DNA from 3 places in the Kitasatospora sp. NPDC058406 genome. Region 2 is predicted to be linked to each of the others. Evidence: riboswitches for the same ligand, from Rfam matches in the RefSeq annotation. Region 2 holds a riboswitch; each other region holds the start of a gene.
What was found. A riboswitch is a leader RNA that binds a small molecule or an ion and turns the genes downstream of it on or off. The one in region 2 is predicted to bind cyclic di-AMP.

Region 1 (5,118 bases), on a different contig from region 2:
CTTGGGGGCGTGGATGACCTGACCGCCGCCCACGTAGATGCCGACGTGGTGCCGGTCGCCGTAGAAGATGACCAGGTCGCCGGGCTGGGCCTGGGAGATGTCCGAGCCGATCCGGGTACCGGCGCCGGCCTGCGCCTGCGAGGTGCGCGGGAGCGACACGCCCGCCTGGGCGTAGGCCCAGCCGGTGAGGCCGGAGCAGTCGAAGCTGCTCGGGCCGGTGGCGCCGTAGACGTACGGGGCACCGAGCTTGCTCTCGGCCGCGGCGATCGCGGCGGCGGCGCGCGAGCTGTTGGCGGCGGGCGCGGCCGGCTTCGGCGCCGCCGGAGCGGAGGAGGCCGGCGCGGCGGGCGCCTGGGTGGACGGAGCCTGGGCGGACGGCGCGCTGAGGTTGGTGCGGTCGTTCTCGCGGGAGGCGCGCTCGGCGTCGGCCTTCGCCTTGGCGACCTTGGCGGCCTCGGCCTTGGCGGCGTCCGCCTTCGCCTTGGCCTCGGCGGCGGCCTTCTCCTCGGCCGCGCGGATCGCCAGGCGCTCCTGCTCGCTGAGGGTGTTGAACAGGTCCTGGGCCTTCGTCAGCTTGGCCTGGACCTCCTCCTTGGAGGTCTTCAGCTGCTGGGTGGTGGCCTCCAGCTCGCCGAGCTTGTTCTGGGTCTCGGTGCGGTCCTGGTCGAGCCTGCGCTGCTGCTCCTGGAGCTCCTTCAGCGCGCCGGACTGGGTCGAACCGGCCTGGTTCAGGGCGTCGGCCTGGTTGAGGAAGTTGTCCGGGCTGGAGGAGAGCACCAGCTGGACGGTCTGCGATATGCCGCCGGTGCGGTACTGCTCGCCGGCGATCTCGGCGAGGCCGCCCTGCGCCTCGGTCACCACAGCCTGCTGACGGGCCACCTTGTCCTGGAGGTCGCCGACCTGCTTCTGCAGCTCCTGCTGCTTGGCCTGGGCGCCGTTGAGCTTCTCGGTGGCGATCTCGGCCTGCTCGTTGAGCTGGTCGACCTGCTCCTTGACCTGGTCCTTGGTCGGCGTCGGGTCGGCGTGGGCGCCGGACTGCGCGGAAAGGGCGACGGCCGCGGCGGCGAGGCCGGTCATGATCGAGACCCGGGTGCGGCCGGCGGGCTTGGGACGACGATGGGACGCCACGAAGGCGGACTCCTTCTTCCTCATCCGCCTACCGGGTGAGCTGACGGGTTCGGGCGGAAGCGTGCCCTACGACGCCTCACCGGCCGCTCACGCGACCGACCTGGCGCCGATTCACCCCGGAGGAACGTGGTTCCCCGGCTCCACTCCACAGCGCCCCCGACTGCTGGGCTCTCACTCGGACGGGCGACTGCCCGTCCCGCTGTTTCACGAACTCGGCGGGAACCACCGCCGCCACCCGGACTGGGTGATCGACTGTGCGGTGGTTCGAGGTACGACCCTAGTAACAGATCCGTGATCCGTTCAAATCCTTGTCGGAAAAAAGCTAGAAGAATACCGAAGTTCATTTGTGAATATGACCGGGTGTGACCAGCGCCGTACACGGAGCTGATCGTTCCTCACCTCTCGGTCGAACCGGCGGCCGAAACACCCGCGCCACCCCCGTTCGGAGGTGGCGCGGATCACAGGACCTTCGGCGGGCCCGCGGGCGTGTCGTGGCGGACCGTCAAACGGCCGGACACCCCGGCGCGTCAGACGCGGCGGATCGTGTTGATCTTCATCCCGTCGGCCTTCATCACCTTGATCACGTCACCGGTGCGGGGTGCGTGCACCACCATGCCGTTGCCGATGTACATCGCGACGTGGCTGCGGTCGTCGCGGTAGATGATCAGGTCACCGGGCTGCGCCTCGGCGAGCGACGGCACCCGGGTGCCGTAGTTGCCCTGGGCCTGCGAGGTACGCGGCAGCGAGACCCCGGCCTTGCCGTACGCCCAGACCATGAGCCCCGAGCAGTCGAAGCTGTTCGGGCCGGTGGAACCCCAGCCGTACGGCTTGCCCTGCTGGGCCATCGCGAGGGCCACCGCGGAGCCGGCCATGCCGGAGGCCTTCGGGAGCTCACCCAGGTCCGGGCGCTCGGTCCCGCGCGAGGCGCGGTCGGCCTGCTGCTGGGCCGCCTTCAGGGCCGCACGGTCGGCGGCGCTGAGCGAGTTCAGCAGGTCCTGGGCCTCCTTGAGCTTCTTGTTCACCTCCGCCTTGGACTGGTTCAGGTCCTTGGTGGTGGTGTCCAGCGAGGCCAGGACGGCGGCCGCCTCGACCTTCTGCTGGTCCAGCCGGCGCTGCTGGTCCTGGAGCCCCTTGAGCGCCTCGGCCTGGCTGGAGCTGGCCTGCTGCACGCTGCTGGCCTTGTCCAGGTAGCCGGACGGGTCGGAGGAGAGCATCAGCTGGACCGACGGGTCGATGCCGCCGGTGCGGTACTGCGCACCCGCGACCTCGGCCAGCCCGGCCTGAAGCTGGGTCATCTGCTCCTGACCGCGGGCCACCTGGTCCTGGAGCTGGTCAGCCTGCTTGCGCAGCTGGTCGGCCCGCTCCTTGGCGCCGTTGAATCGCTCGGTGGCCTGTTCGGCCTCCTCCTGCAGCTGGTCGATCTGCGCCTTGACGTCGTCCTTCTTGGGCGACGGGCTCGGCGCGGCGTGAGCGGCGACCTGGGCGGAGAGAGCGACCGCGGTCGCAGCGGCCGCGGTGAGCACGGTGACTCGCGCGCGGCTCGGCTGCTTGGGACGGCGGTGGGAGGCCAAAAGACCGGCTCCTTCTTCCAATGGACTCACCTGAACGGGTGAGAATCCGGAAAATAGGTTTGACGCCAGACACTAGTGAAGATCCATGCTTTGCGCCACTCCCCCGTTGGCGTGAACCCGTCCCCCACTCCCTGACTTCACGAGACCCTCACATCGCCGCAATCCCGGCGCTGACCAGGCGTCATTCCCGCCCGCTCGGAACCGGCGCACGGCTACGGCCGGGCCAGCCGATTGAGCAGCAGAACGGAGGCTACAGGGCGCGCGCCCGCCTTCCGTACGCCCTCCGCGACCTCCCGGTCGGTGGAGACCACCACCACCGGGCGCCCCTGCGGCTCGGCCCGCACCAACCGGCGGATCAGCTCGTCCGCCGTCTCCCCCGTTCGGCTGAACCGCACCCGCACGCCGCGCGGCGGCGCCATGATCACCGGCACGTCCAGGTCCTGCCCGTCGAACACGCAGGTGACCTCCGCCTGGGTGCGCTGCGCCAGCATCGCCAGCCCGCCCAGCAGCCGGATCCGCTGCTGCTCCAACGGCAGCGTCGGGTAGCCCGTCTTGGTCACGTTGTAGCCGTCCACCACCAGATGGACCTGCGGGATCGCCAGCAGCTGGTCCAGCAGCGCCGGGTCGTCCTCCGCCAGACCGCGCCGCGCCACGTCGTGCGGCGAGGCCGAACCCGGCACCACCGCCTCCACCAGGTCCGCCGGACGGATCTGGGACACCGGGAGCGCCAGCTCCCGCTGCAGCCCCTGGGCCGACTGGAGGACGGCGTCCAGCAGCAGCCGCAGCCGCATGTCCTCGACGCTGCGCCCCTCGCGGGCCGACCGGCGGCCCTGCTCGACGGCGGTCTCCAGCTCCGACACCCGGTGCCGCAGCCGCCGCGTCTCGCTCTCGCCGGCACTCCGCTCGGCCGCCGCCTGCGCCTTGACCGCCTCGAACTCGACGGCCAGCTTGCGGGTCTCGGCCTGCGCCCGGCGGGTGTCGCTCTCCAGCGAACGGACCTTCCGGCGCAGCGACTCGGCCTCCTTGCGGACGTCCTCCGACTCGCTCCGCTGCCGGTCGAGGTCGGCACGGGCGGCGGCCCGCACCTCGGCCAGCTCGGCCTGCAGCTTCTCCACCAGCCGGGCCGCCTCGGCCGCCGCACCTTCGGCGCCGGCCCGCTCGGCCTCCTCGCCCGCCTCCGCGACCAGGCGGCTCCAGCCCGCCGACCGGACCAGGTACGCGGCCGCGGCCACGTCCATCGGATCGGCGGCACCCGGAACGGTGCCCGACTCCAGCGCCCGGACCAGATCGGGCTGGCCCAGCCGCAGCCGCTCCGCTATCCGCACGCGGAAGGCCGGCTCGGACTCCAGCGCGGCGGCCAGCGCGGTGGCCGCGTACTTGGCCCGACGGGCCGGGGTGAACTTGGCGTACTGGCGCAGCGACTGGGGCAGCTCGCCGAGCGGCAGCCCGCCGAGCGCGTCGGCGGCCAGGCCGACCACCCGTCGGCGCACCCCCTCGGGCAGCGGCCGGTCCAGCTTCTCGGCAGGCGTCTCAGCGGGCGCATCGGCAGGCGCATCGGCAGGCGTCTCGGTGGGCCGTTCGCCGGACGGCTCCTCCGCCGTCGACGGCGTCAGCCCGTCACGGTCGCCCGCCCCACCGACACCGGAGGGCCCGTCGTGCCCACCCTGCTCGCCCGGCCCGTCGACGGCTGCCGCCGGTTCGTCACCGCCACCGGGCTCCTCACCGCCGGCCACCTCGGCCGCGGCGCCGGAACCGAAGGGAGCGGCCACGGCCGCGTCCGGCGCCTGCGCGTCCACAGCGGGCTGCTGCCCCTGCGGCCCGGCGGGCTCCTTCGCTGCGTCCACCACGTCCTCGGCTCCGATCCTGGTCCAGCGGGCGACGGCCGGCGGCCGCCACCCGCGTCACACCCCGTGCGTTCTCTCTGTATTGTCCCGTGCGGTGGACCGCCACGCCGTGTGCCGTCCACCGCACGGGCGGGGCATCAGCCCTGCTCGCCGACGACCTCGGGCCCGGCGTCCGCCGCACCCGGGCGGGCGACCAGCTCGACCTGGTCCACCGCGTTGCACCAGCGGCATCGCACCGACTCGACGGTCTCGCTGAGGACCTGGGTCTCCTCGACCTTGGAATCGCCGGCCAGGTCGAAGTGGAGGAACTCGGTCACCCGGGCGGTGCGGGTGACGTCGAAACGGGTCAGGTTTCCGCAGAGCGTGCAGCGCCAGCGCGTCTCGGCGGTCAGAGCGGGGACAGTCATCGGGGGTCCTCTCGGGTGGTCCCTGGACGGGCTCAGGCGCTCCCCCCGGAGCCCCGGCGTCGGCGGCGGGAGGCGGGAAGGCCCGCCCCAAGCCTATTGCCTGGGGCAACCTTCGTGACCACCGGTCACGGCGATCACCGCCTTGGGCCACCTGCCGTAACGACGCGG
Region 2 (5,118 bases):
CGGCGATGGCCGCGACGTCCTCGTCGGAGACGGTGGGGTGGTTCTCAGTGGTCATGGGAGGAGCTGTCTCCAGCGGGGGCGGGGGCGGGTGGTGAGGGAGGGGCGGAGGCGGCGGCCGGGGCGGCGGCAGGGGCTGCGGCGGCGTCCACCGAGTCCCAGATGCCGGCGTACCAGGGCCTGGCCGCCTTGGCCGGCCCGGTGGCCGGGCCCTGTGCGGGCGGCGGCGCGCCGACGGACGACCTGGTCGCCTCCCCGGCGGCCGGGTCCACCGCGATGTACGGGGTCTCCCCCGGCATCGCGTAGTGCAGCCGGGCGCGGGCCTGCACCTTGACGTACTCGGGGTCCTGCCAGCGGGCCTTCTCCCGGCGGAGCTGCTCGACCTGCTGCCGGGCGTGCTCGGCCTTGGCCCGCTGGGAGGAGATCTCGGAACGCTGCGAGATGAACTGCCGCGTCGGGTACGCCAGGATCGCCACCAGCGAGCAGAGCACCAGCACGAGGACGGTCGCCCGGCTCGTGAACCGAGGCCGGGCCGCCAAGCCCGGGATCCTCCAGCCTGCCATCTCCGGTGTCCCCTCCTGGTCGCGACGGTGCCCCGCCGTCCACCCTACGGGGTGAACAGGCGGGGCACCGGCGGGAGCTGTGTGTGTCAGCCCTCGTACTTGAACCGCGGGAAGGCGCCGCGGCCGGCGTACTCGGCGGCGTCGTCGAGGATCTCCTCGATGCGCAGCAGCTGGTTGTACTTGGCGACGCGCTCGGAGCGGGCCGGGGCACCGGTCTTGATCTGGCCGCAGTTGGTCGCGACGGCCAGGTCGGCGATGGTGACGTCCTCGGTCTCGCCGGAGCGGTGCGACATCATGCAGCGGTAGCCGTTGCGCTGGGCCAGCTCGACGGCGTCCAGGGTCTCGGTCAGCGAGCCGATCTGGTTCACCTTCACCAGCAGCGCGTTGGCGGTGCCGGTCTCGATGCCACGGGCCAGGCGGGCCGGGTTGGTGACGAACAGGTCGTCGCCGACGATCTGGACCTTGTCGCCCAGCTTGTCGGTCATGGCCTTCCAGCCGTCCCAGTCCGACTCGTCCAGCGGGTCCTCGATGGAGACCAGCGGGTAGGCGGCGACCAGGCCGGCGTAGTACTCGATGAGCTCGGCGGAGGTGAGCGCCTTGCCCTCGAACTGGTAGGCGCCGTCCTCGTAGAACTCGGAGGAGGCGACGTCCAGCGCCAGCGCGACGTCCTTGCCCGGCACGTAGCCGGCCTTCTGGATCGCCTCGACGATGAGGTCCAGGGCCTCGCGGTTGGAGTCCAGGTTCGGGGCGAAGCCGCCCTCGTCGCCCAGGCCGGTGGAGAGGCCGCGCTCCTTCAGCACACCCTTGAGGGTGTGGTAGACCTCGACGCCCCAGCGGACGGCCTCGGAGAAGGACTCCGCGCCGATCGGAGCGATCATGAACTCCTGGATGTCGACGTTGGAGTCCGCGTGCGAGCCGCCGTTGAGGATGTTCATCATCGGGACCGGCAGGACGTGCGCGTTCGGGCCGCCCAGGTAGCGGAACAGCGGCAGGTCGCTGGCCTCGGAGGCGGCGTGCGCGACGGCCAGCGAGACGCCCAGGATGGCGTTGGCGCCGAGCGAGGACTTGTCCGGGGTGGCGTCCAGGTCGAGCATGGCCTGGTCGATCAGGCGCTGCTCGGTGGCGTCGTAGCCGACGAGCTCCGGGCCGATCTGCTCGATGACGGCCAGGACGGCCTTCTCCACGCCCTTGCCGAAGTAGCGGTTCTTGTCACCGTCGCGGAGCTCCAGCGCCTCGAAGGCGCCGGTGGAGGCACCTGACGGGACAGCGGCGCGGCCGGTGCTGCCGTCGTCGAGGCCCACCTCGACCTCGACCGTGGGGTTGCCACGCGAGTCGAGAATCTCACGGGCTACGACGACATCGATGGACGGCACGAGGCATCTCCTAGCGGAAACAGGTTCGGCTGACGGTGGGTGCTGTCGGCCGGACGATTGCGGAGTCGTTACGACCAGAGCCTAACCGCACGGGCTCTCCGGGCCACGTCGGCCCGGGTCCCGTCTCAGCGTGTGGCACGGCTACCCGCCGGTAGTTCACCTGGTTGCCCCACGGAAGGGGGCCGGATCGGGACGAAGGGGCCGGACCCGGTCGAACCCGGCCCCCCCTCGCGATCCACCGGCGAAACGGCATCAGCCGAGGGTGAGCACCTGGCCGGGGACGATCAGGTCGGGGTCGCCGCCGACGGTGCCGCGGTTGCCGTCGTAGAGCGCCTGCCAGCCGCCGGAGACACCCTGGCCGGCGGCGATGCCGGCGAGCGTGTCGCCCGCCCGGACGGTGTAGCCGTGGCCCGCGCCCTGCTGGGCGGCCGGGGCGCTCTGGGCGGCGGCCGGACGGGCGTCCTGGACCGCGGCCTGACCGGCGTACTGCTGGTAGACGCTCTGGTGGCTGGTCCAGTACCAGCCGCCGTTGTTCTCGTACCAGAACACCTTCGCGTCGGCGTCCCAGCCGGACATGCCGGAGAAGGACGGGGCCTGCCCGTACTGCTGCACCTGCGGCCGGTCCTGCTGGGCCTGCGGCTTCGGCGCGGCGTGCTTCGGGGCCTGCTTGGCCGCCTGGGCCGGCTTCTCCTGCTGGGCCGACTTCGGCGCGGCGTGCTTCGGCGCGGTGGTCTGCGGGGCGGTGGTCTGCGGCGCGCTCGGCTGGGTGGCGGCCTGCGGGACGGCCGGCTTGGCGTCCGCCGAGGTGTCGACCGCCGCCGGGGCGCCGCCCTTGCTCAGGCCCGCCTTCTTGGAGCAGACCGGCCAGGCGCCCGGCCCCTGCGAGGCGAGGACCTTCTCGGCCACCGAGATCTGCTGCGCCTTGGAGGCCTGGTTGGCCTGCGGCGCGTACGAGGTGCCGCCGAACGCCTTCCAGGTGCTGGGCGTGAACTGCAGGCCGCCGTAGAAGCCGTTGCCGGTGTTGATGCTCCAGTTGCCGCCGGCCTCGCACTGGGCGACCGCGTCCCAGGTGGAGACCGGGGCGGCGGAGGCACCGGTGGCGCTGAGGATCGGCAGGGCCAGCCCGACACCGGCGACGCCGGCGACGGCGATGGCCTTCTCGGTCTGGGTACGACGACGATGACGGCCGGTTCCGACGAACAGCATGAAGAGGTCCCTCTCCGCACGCCTGCGAGGTGAGCTGTCGGGTTCGGACCGGGAGGTGGCCCGGCCGCGCGAGGCGGCTTCACCCCAAGCCGTGGGGGACGGCAACAAACCTGGTTCCCCCGCCCCTGCCCAGGGTCTGGTCGGTTTCCCGGGGCACGACGGGCAGGACTCGGCGTTCCGTGCTCGGGGCTCGCAGCTGCGAACTCCACGGAGAGTAGACAGATCCGTAGAGCAATCACAAGCTCATATCGTCGGTATCACACGGAAATCACGTCAGGTGATGGATCGCCCACCAACGGGGGCGCTATGTCCGGGTTGGTGACGGTTCAATCTCGCCGTCCTGCCTGGTCGGAGACCTTCCGTCAGCGTGTCGCGGGTCGCCTCACCGATCGGACGGAGCACCGGACGACTGCCCGGAAGAGGCCCTTTCGGGCATCTTCTCGGGGGTGAATTCCACGGGAAGTTCACGAAGTCCACGCATGATCAGACCACCGCGCCACCGCAGGTTCTCCGGGCTCTCGGCGAGCCGCAGGTCGGGCAGCCGGGAGAGCAGCGTGGCCAGCGCGGACCGCCCCTCCAACCGGGCCAGCGGGGCGCCGATGCAGTAGTGGATGCCGTGCCCGAAGCCCAGGTGCGGGTTGTCCGCGCGGGCCAGGTCGAGGGTGTTCTCGTCGGCGAACCGCGCCGGGTCCCGGTCCGCCGCCGCGAGCACGACCAGCACCGGGTCCCCGGCCGGGATCAGCACCCCGCCGATGGTCAGCGGGCTGGTCGCGAACCGCCACGTCGCCAGCTCCACCGGCCCGTCGTAGCGCAGGAGTTCCTCGATCCCGGTCTCCAGCAGACCACTCTCGCCACGGGCGATCGACTCCTGGAGCAGGGCGCGCTGGCCGGGATTGCGCAACAGCGCGTACGTGCCGTTGCCGATCAGGTTCACGGTCGTCTCGAACCCGGCGAAGAGCAGGATGAAGGCCATCGCCGCGGCCTCGTTCTCGGTGAGGTGCTCGCCGTGGTCACCGGCCCGGATCAGCCCGGAGATCAGGTCGTCCCCGAGGTCCGCCCGCTTGCGGTGGATCAGCTCCGCCAGGTACTCGCGCATCCGCTTCACCGCGCGCCCCACACCGCCGCGCCGGCCACCGCCGTGCCGGATCATCATCCCGGCCCAGTCCCGGAAGTCGTCCTGGTCCTCGGCGGGCACCCCGAGCATGTCGCAGATCGCGTAGATGGGGAGCGGGAAGGCGAACTCGTGGATCAGGTCGGCGCTCCCGCGCTCCGCGAACCCGTCGATCAGCCGGTCGGTCAGCTGCTGCACCCGGGGCTCGAAGGCCGCCACCCGGCGCGGCGTGAACGCCTTCGACACCAGACGGCGGAGCCGGGTGTGGTCCGGCGGATCGATGTTCAGCAGGTGCGTCATCAGGTCGGCCTGGCGCTCGCCCGGGATGCCGACCCGGCCGGCGCGGTGCGCCTGCTCGCTGTGGTTCGCCGGGTTCTTGGAGAGCCGGCCGTCCGCCAGCGCCTGCCGGGCGTCCGCGTACCGCGTCACCAGCCACGCCTCCACGCCGCTCGGCAGGGTGGTGCGGTGCACCGGCTCGTGCTCGCGCAGCCACGCGTACGCCGGGTACGGGTCGGCGGCGAAGTCCCAGGTGAAGAGCGGAGGGCGGGCGGAGGCGGGCTGGACTGGCATGGAACGACGGTATCCCGGGTGCAAGTCGGACACGACAGGCGTGAGTCTGGTCACCTGAGGGGTATTCCCTGTTGCGGAGGGTCAGGACGTGCCTACGATCCTCCGCAAGATGTCCGTGGGCGCCGGTGCGGGGCCGCCCACAGGGAGGAGCAACACCATGCGGGACACCGGTTCGGTCGTCGTGATCGCGGTACTCCACGGCGGGTCGGGGGCCGACCTCGCCCGCAGGTTCACCGCCGCCGGAGCAGCCGGGATCCTCATCGCCGACCAGCAGGTCGGCATCGCCGAGGACCTCGCC
Region 3 (5,118 bases), on a different contig from region 2:
TCAGCGAGCTCGCCGGCCACGAGCAGATCCACAAGGGGATGACCTCCCGCGATCTGACCGAGAACGTCGAGCAGCTGCAGATCCGGCAGTCGCTGGAGCACGTGCGCGACCGCGCCGTGGCCGTCCTGGTCCGGCTGGGCCGTCTGTCCGCCCAGCACGCCGAGCTGGTCATGGCCGGCCGCTCGCACAACGTGGCCGCGCAGGCCACCACCCTGGGCAAGCGCTTCGCGACCGTCGCCGACGAGCTGCTGGTCGCCTTCCGCCGCCTGGAGGAGCTGATCGCCCGGTACCCGCTGCGCGGGATCAAGGGCCCGGTCGGCACCGCCCAGGACATGCTCGACCTGCTCGACGGCGACACCGACAAGCTCTCCGAGCTGGAGCGCCGGGTCGCCGCGCACCTCGGCTTCGACAACGTGCTCACCAGCGTCGGCCAGGTCTACCCGCGCTCGCTGGACTTCGAGGTGCTGACCGCCCTCGTCCAGCTGTCGGCCGCGCCGTCCAGCCTGGCCAAGACGATCCGCCTGATGGCCGGCCACGAGCTGGTCACCGAGGGGTTCAAGGAGGGCCAGGTCGGCTCCTCCGCGATGCCGCACAAGATGAACACCCGCTCCTGCGAGCGCGTCAACGGCCTGGCCGTCATCCTGCGCGGCTACGCGTCGATGACCGCCGAGCTGGCCGGCGACCAGTGGAACGAGGGCGACGTCTCCTGCTCCGTGGTCCGCCGGGTCGCGCTGCCGGACGCCTTCTTCGCGTTCGACGGTCTGCTGGAGACCTTCCTGACCGTCCTCGACGAGTTCGGCGCCTTCCCCGCCGTGATCGAGGCCGAGCTGGACCGCTACCTGCCGTTCCTGGCCACCACCAAGGTGCTGATGGGAGCGGTCCGCGCGGGCGTCGGCCGGGAGGCCGGCCACGAGGTCATCAAGGAGCACGCCGTCGCCTCCGCGCTCGCGATGCGCGCCGGCGCCCGGGAGAACGAGCTGCTGGACCGCCTCGCGAACGACGAGCGGATCCCGCTGGACCGGGCCGCGCTGGACGCGCTGCTGGGTGACCGGCTCTCCTTCACCGGCGCCGCCGGTGCCCAGGTCGCCGAGGTCGTCCGGCAGATCGAGGCGGTCGCGGCCGCCCACCCCGAGGCCGCCAAGTACGCTCCGGGCGACATCCTCTGACGTTCCGTCAGGCTGGTCCGGCGTCTCGTCAGGCGTCCGGCCGGGGCCCCGTCACCGTACCGGTGGCGGGGCCTTCGCCGTGCTCGGACGCCTCCGGCGCGTGGCCCGGATCCAGTGGCGGTGCGCCGGTGGCGCAGGCGTACCGGCAGTCCGGCTCGGCCACCGGGTGATCCTCCGGCGCCAGGACGTTGCCGTGCACGGTGACCAGCGCGGTCAGCCCGCCGGCCACCAGCAGCCCGGCGCAGATCAGCATCGCGGTGCGGAACGCCGCGTCCACCGAGGCCGGCACCTGGTAGGCGTCGCCGCTCAGCCCGGCCAACGACGGCAGGGCGGCGACCGCGAGCAGGCCGGCGGCCCGGGCGGCGGCGTTGTTCACGCCGCTGGCGATCCCCGCGTGCCGCACCTCCACCGCCGCCAGCACCGTCGCGGTCAGCGGTGCGACCAGCAGCACCATCCCGCAGCCCATCACCGTGACGGCCGGCAGCACGTCCGTCCAGTACGAGGCGTCGGGGCCGATCCGCAGCATCAGCAGCACGCCGGCGGCGCAGAGCAGCGGGCCGACGGTGAGCGGCAGCCGGGGCCCGATCCGCTTGCCCAGCCGTCCGGCCCGCGCGGAGAGCGCCAGCATCAGCACGGTGATCGGCACCAGGGCCACCCCGGAGACCAGGGGGGAGAAGCCGGAGACGATCTGGAGCTGCACGACGAGCAGGAAGAAGACCCCGCTGAACGCCGCGTAGACGGCGAGGGTGACCAGGTTCACCGCCGTGAACAGGCGTGACGAGAAGAGTCCGAGCGGCAGCATCGGCTCCGGCGTGCGGCGCTCGACCAGCACGAAGGCCACGCCCAGCAGCAGCCCGGCCGCCCCGGTGAGCCAGACCCCGGGGGAGAGGCCCTCCCCGGCGGCGGTCAGCGCGTAGGTGAAGGTCCCCAGGGCCACTGCGGCCAGCACCGCGCCGAGGACGTCGAACCGGCCGGTCGAGGACTCGTCCCGGCTCTCCGGCACGTGTCGGGCGGTCACCGCGACGACCAGCACGGCCAGCGGGACGTTCAGGAGGAAGATCCACCGCCAGCCCGGCCCGTCCACCAGCCAGCCGCCGAGGAACGGTCCGACCGCCGCCGACACCCCGCCGAGGCCGGACCAGAGGCCGACCGCGGCGGAGCGGTCCTCGGGGTGGAAGACCGCCTGGAGCATCGCCAGTGATCCCGGGGTGAGCAGGGCCCCGCCGACGCCCTGCACCGCGCGGGCGGCGACCAGCACCTCGATGGTGGGCGCGGCCGCGCAGGCCGCGGAGGCGACGGCGAACCAGACCACGCCGAGCAGGAAGATCCGGCGCCGGCCGTACCGGTCCCCGAGCGCGCCGCCGAGCAGGATCAGCCCGGCCAGGGTGAGCAGGTAGGCGTTGAGCGTCCACTGCAGGGCAGCGAGCGGGGCGTCGAGATCGGTCCCGATCCTGGGCAGCGCGACGTTCACGACGGTCCCGTCGAGCATCGCCAGGCTGGAGCCGAGCACCGTCGCCAGAAGTACCCAGCGACCCTGCGCGGTGCCCAACCGCAGGATGCCGGCCTCGGAGGTGGCCACGGCATGATCGTCCGCCCCGGGGGCCGACGTGACAAGGGTCACCGGGGGCGTGTCGGCGGATGGCTTTCCGTGAGTGATCGTGTGCGGACCGGTCCGGAAATCGGCGGAGGGTCGTGGATCAGTGGCACGCCGTGAATCGATTGTGTGCGTACTGTGCAGCCGATCATTCGGAGCGTGACGGCGGTCCGGTGTTTTGTTGCGAGTTCAAGAGATCGACATTGCTTCACTCGGACGGATGAGTTTTAGTTCAGCGACCGCCCGGCGTCAGCCCGGGTGGCCACCGGGTGGAACGCCTAGTCCTGCCGCTGCCCGGTGGTACGCAACGAACTCTGTTCGGCAGGAGCGGGGGACCCAAAGGTAAGTCGCCGGACCGGAATTCGCGGTCCGGCTTGGGGTGAAGCCGCCTAGATGCGGCCGGGCAACTCCAGCCCGAACCCGACAGCTCACCTCGTAGGCGTCGGAGAGGACATCAGCCATGGCCGCACAGGCTCGTCGTATCGCCCTGCCCCGCGCCGTCCGCATCGGTATCGCCACCGCCGTCACCGGCGCCGCCTTCGCCCTCCCGCTGGTCACCGCGGTGAGCGCCCAGGCCCACGAGGCTCCGGCCGCCAAGCCCCACCAGACCAGCACCTGGAACGGCGCCGCCAGCGTCGACGCCGCCCCGGCCGCCGAGACCGCCCCGGCCGCCGCGGCCGAGGAGACCTACAAGGTCGCAGGCGGGGACACCCTGTCGAAGATCGCCGACGCGAAGAACGTCCAGGGCGGCTGGGAGGCCCTGTACGAGCGCAACCGCTCGGTCGTCGGCGCCAACCCGAACCTGATCTACCCGGGCCAGCAGCTCGCACTCGGCGGCAAGGCCGTCGAGGCCGCCAAGCCGGCCGCGCCCGCCGCCAAGCCGCAGGTCTCGCAGGACTCGGTGAAGCCGGCCGCCAAGCCCGCCGCCCCGGCCGCGAAGCCCGCCGCCCCGGCCGTCAAGCCGGTCGCCCCGGCCGCGAAGCCCGCCGCGCCCGCCGCCAAGCCCGCGCCGGTCCAGGCCGCGAAGCCCGCCGCCCCGGCGCCGGCTCCCGTGGTCGCCTCCTCCGGCTACGTCGCCCCGCTGGCCGGTACCAAGCTCGGTACCGCCTACGGTGTCGCCGGTTCCATGTGGTCCTCCGGCCACCACACCGGTGTCGACTTCTCCGCTGCCACCGGCACCCCGCTGCGCGCCATCGCGGCCGGCACCGTGGTGAAGGCCGGCAACGGCGGCGCCTACGGCAACGAGGTCGAGATCAAGCTCGCCGACGGCAAGTACGCCCAGTACGCGCACCTGTCCTCGATCGCGGTGAAGGTCGGTCAGACCGTCACCGCCGGCCAGCAGATCGGCCTCTCCGGTGCGACCGGCAACGTGACCGGCCCGCACCTGCACTTCGAGATCCGCACCGGCTCGGAGTACGGCTCGGACATCGACCCGATCGCCTACCTGCGGGCGCACGGCGTCTCGATCTGATCGAGCACCAGAACCACCGCTGGGTGCGGGGTGAACGACCTCCCGGAATGGTCATGTCGGGTGACCGCTTGACCGGGTGATCGCCGCACCACCAGTGGATCCACGGGCGCGGGACACGCCCGTTGGGCCGGCCCGGTTCGCGAGACCTCCTCTCGCGAACCGGGTCGGCCTTTGTCGTTTACTCCCCCCGGGGGGGATCTTTCCGGTGGCTTGTCCGCCCGGCCGGATTCCCGCCGAATTCAGGCCGAATCCCGAAGGGTTCCGGAAGGGTTCCGGAAAGGGCTCGGTGAGAGTTCGGGAGGGGTTTCCGGGCGAACGGATCGTTCGGGTGCCGTCAGCGGCGCGGGGCGGTGGTGCCGGTCGGCAGGGTTCGCCGGAGTGTGCGGCCGCCGGGGACGCGCGGGTGGGCGCGGTCGACCCGGTGGACGCTCGCGGAATCTCCCGGCCGACCGGGTCCGCGGCATGGGTGGCCGGCGGTGCGCGGCCGGCCGTCAGCGGCCGGGCCGGGCGGGAGAGTCGGGCCGGGGGTAGGGCGGGGGTCAGCGCCGGTGCGCGGGCTCGGCCTGCTGCGCGGCGGTCAGCAGCTGGTGCACCCGGTGGCCGAAGTCGTCGGCGTCGTGGGCCGGTTCGGGGAAGACCAACCGGACGTCACGGTGGCCGTGCGCGTGGTCGAGGCGGAGCACCAGGCCGTACCGGTCGAGGGCGAGCGGCCGGACGTCGGGGTGGTCGACGAGCAGCTCCGGGTCGAGGAGGCGGGTGAGCACCGCGAGGGCGTCCGGGTGGTCGTCGGCGAGGTGGGTGAGCATGCCGGCCTCGTAGCGGGCGAGCGGGTCCGGGGTGGCGAGGGCGAGGTCGGCGCCGGTGAGGGCGCTGGTGCCGTACGGGGT

Region 1: linked by a shared signal. The riboswitch ahead of ACFWOG_RS00680 (NlpC/P60 family protein) and the one ahead of ACFWOG_RS06900 (transglycosylase family protein) in region 2 are both predicted to bind cyclic di-AMP.
Region 3: linked by a shared signal. The riboswitch ahead of ACFWOG_RS35945 (peptidoglycan DD-metalloendopeptidase family protein) and the one ahead of ACFWOG_RS06900 (transglycosylase family protein) in region 2 are both predicted to bind cyclic di-AMP.

The regions. Positions count from the first base shown of each region.
Region 1 is NZ_JBHXKE010000002.1:35,205-40,322, forward strand. Features, by position in the region: gene ACFWOG_RS00680 (NlpC/P60 family protein) at 1-1,128, opposite strand, end outside; cyclic di-AMP (ydaO/yuaA leader) riboswitch at 1,139-1,291, opposite strand; gene ACFWOG_RS00685 (NlpC/P60 family protein) at 1,656-2,699, opposite strand; gene ACFWOG_RS00690 (NYN domain-containing protein) at 2,912-4,312, opposite strand; gene ACFWOG_RS00695 (hypothetical protein) at 4,681-4,950, opposite strand.
Region 2 is NZ_JBHXKE010000022.1:20,398-25,515, reverse strand. Features, by position in the region: gene ACFWOG_RS06915 (DUF501 domain-containing protein) at 1-73, opposite strand, end outside; gene ACFWOG_RS06910 (septum formation initiator family protein) at 45-536, opposite strand; gene eno (phosphopyruvate hydratase) at 647-1,933, opposite strand; gene ACFWOG_RS06900 (transglycosylase family protein) at 2,186-3,139, opposite strand; cyclic di-AMP (ydaO/yuaA leader) riboswitch at 3,145-3,291, opposite strand; gene ACFWOG_RS06895 (cytochrome P450) at 3,522-4,820, opposite strand; gene ACFWOG_RS06890 (SDR family NAD(P)-dependent oxidoreductase) at 4,978-5,118, shown strand, end outside.
Region 3 is NZ_JBHXKE010000291.1:3,893-9,010, forward strand. Features, by position in the region: gene purB (adenylosuccinate lyase) at 1-1,166, shown strand, start outside; gene ACFWOG_RS35940 (MFS transporter) at 1,195-2,745, opposite strand; cyclic di-AMP (ydaO/yuaA leader) riboswitch at 3,056-3,217, shown strand; gene ACFWOG_RS35945 (peptidoglycan DD-metalloendopeptidase family protein) at 3,221-4,231, shown strand; gene ACFWOG_RS35950 (DUF2470 domain-containing protein) at 4,771-5,118, opposite strand, start outside.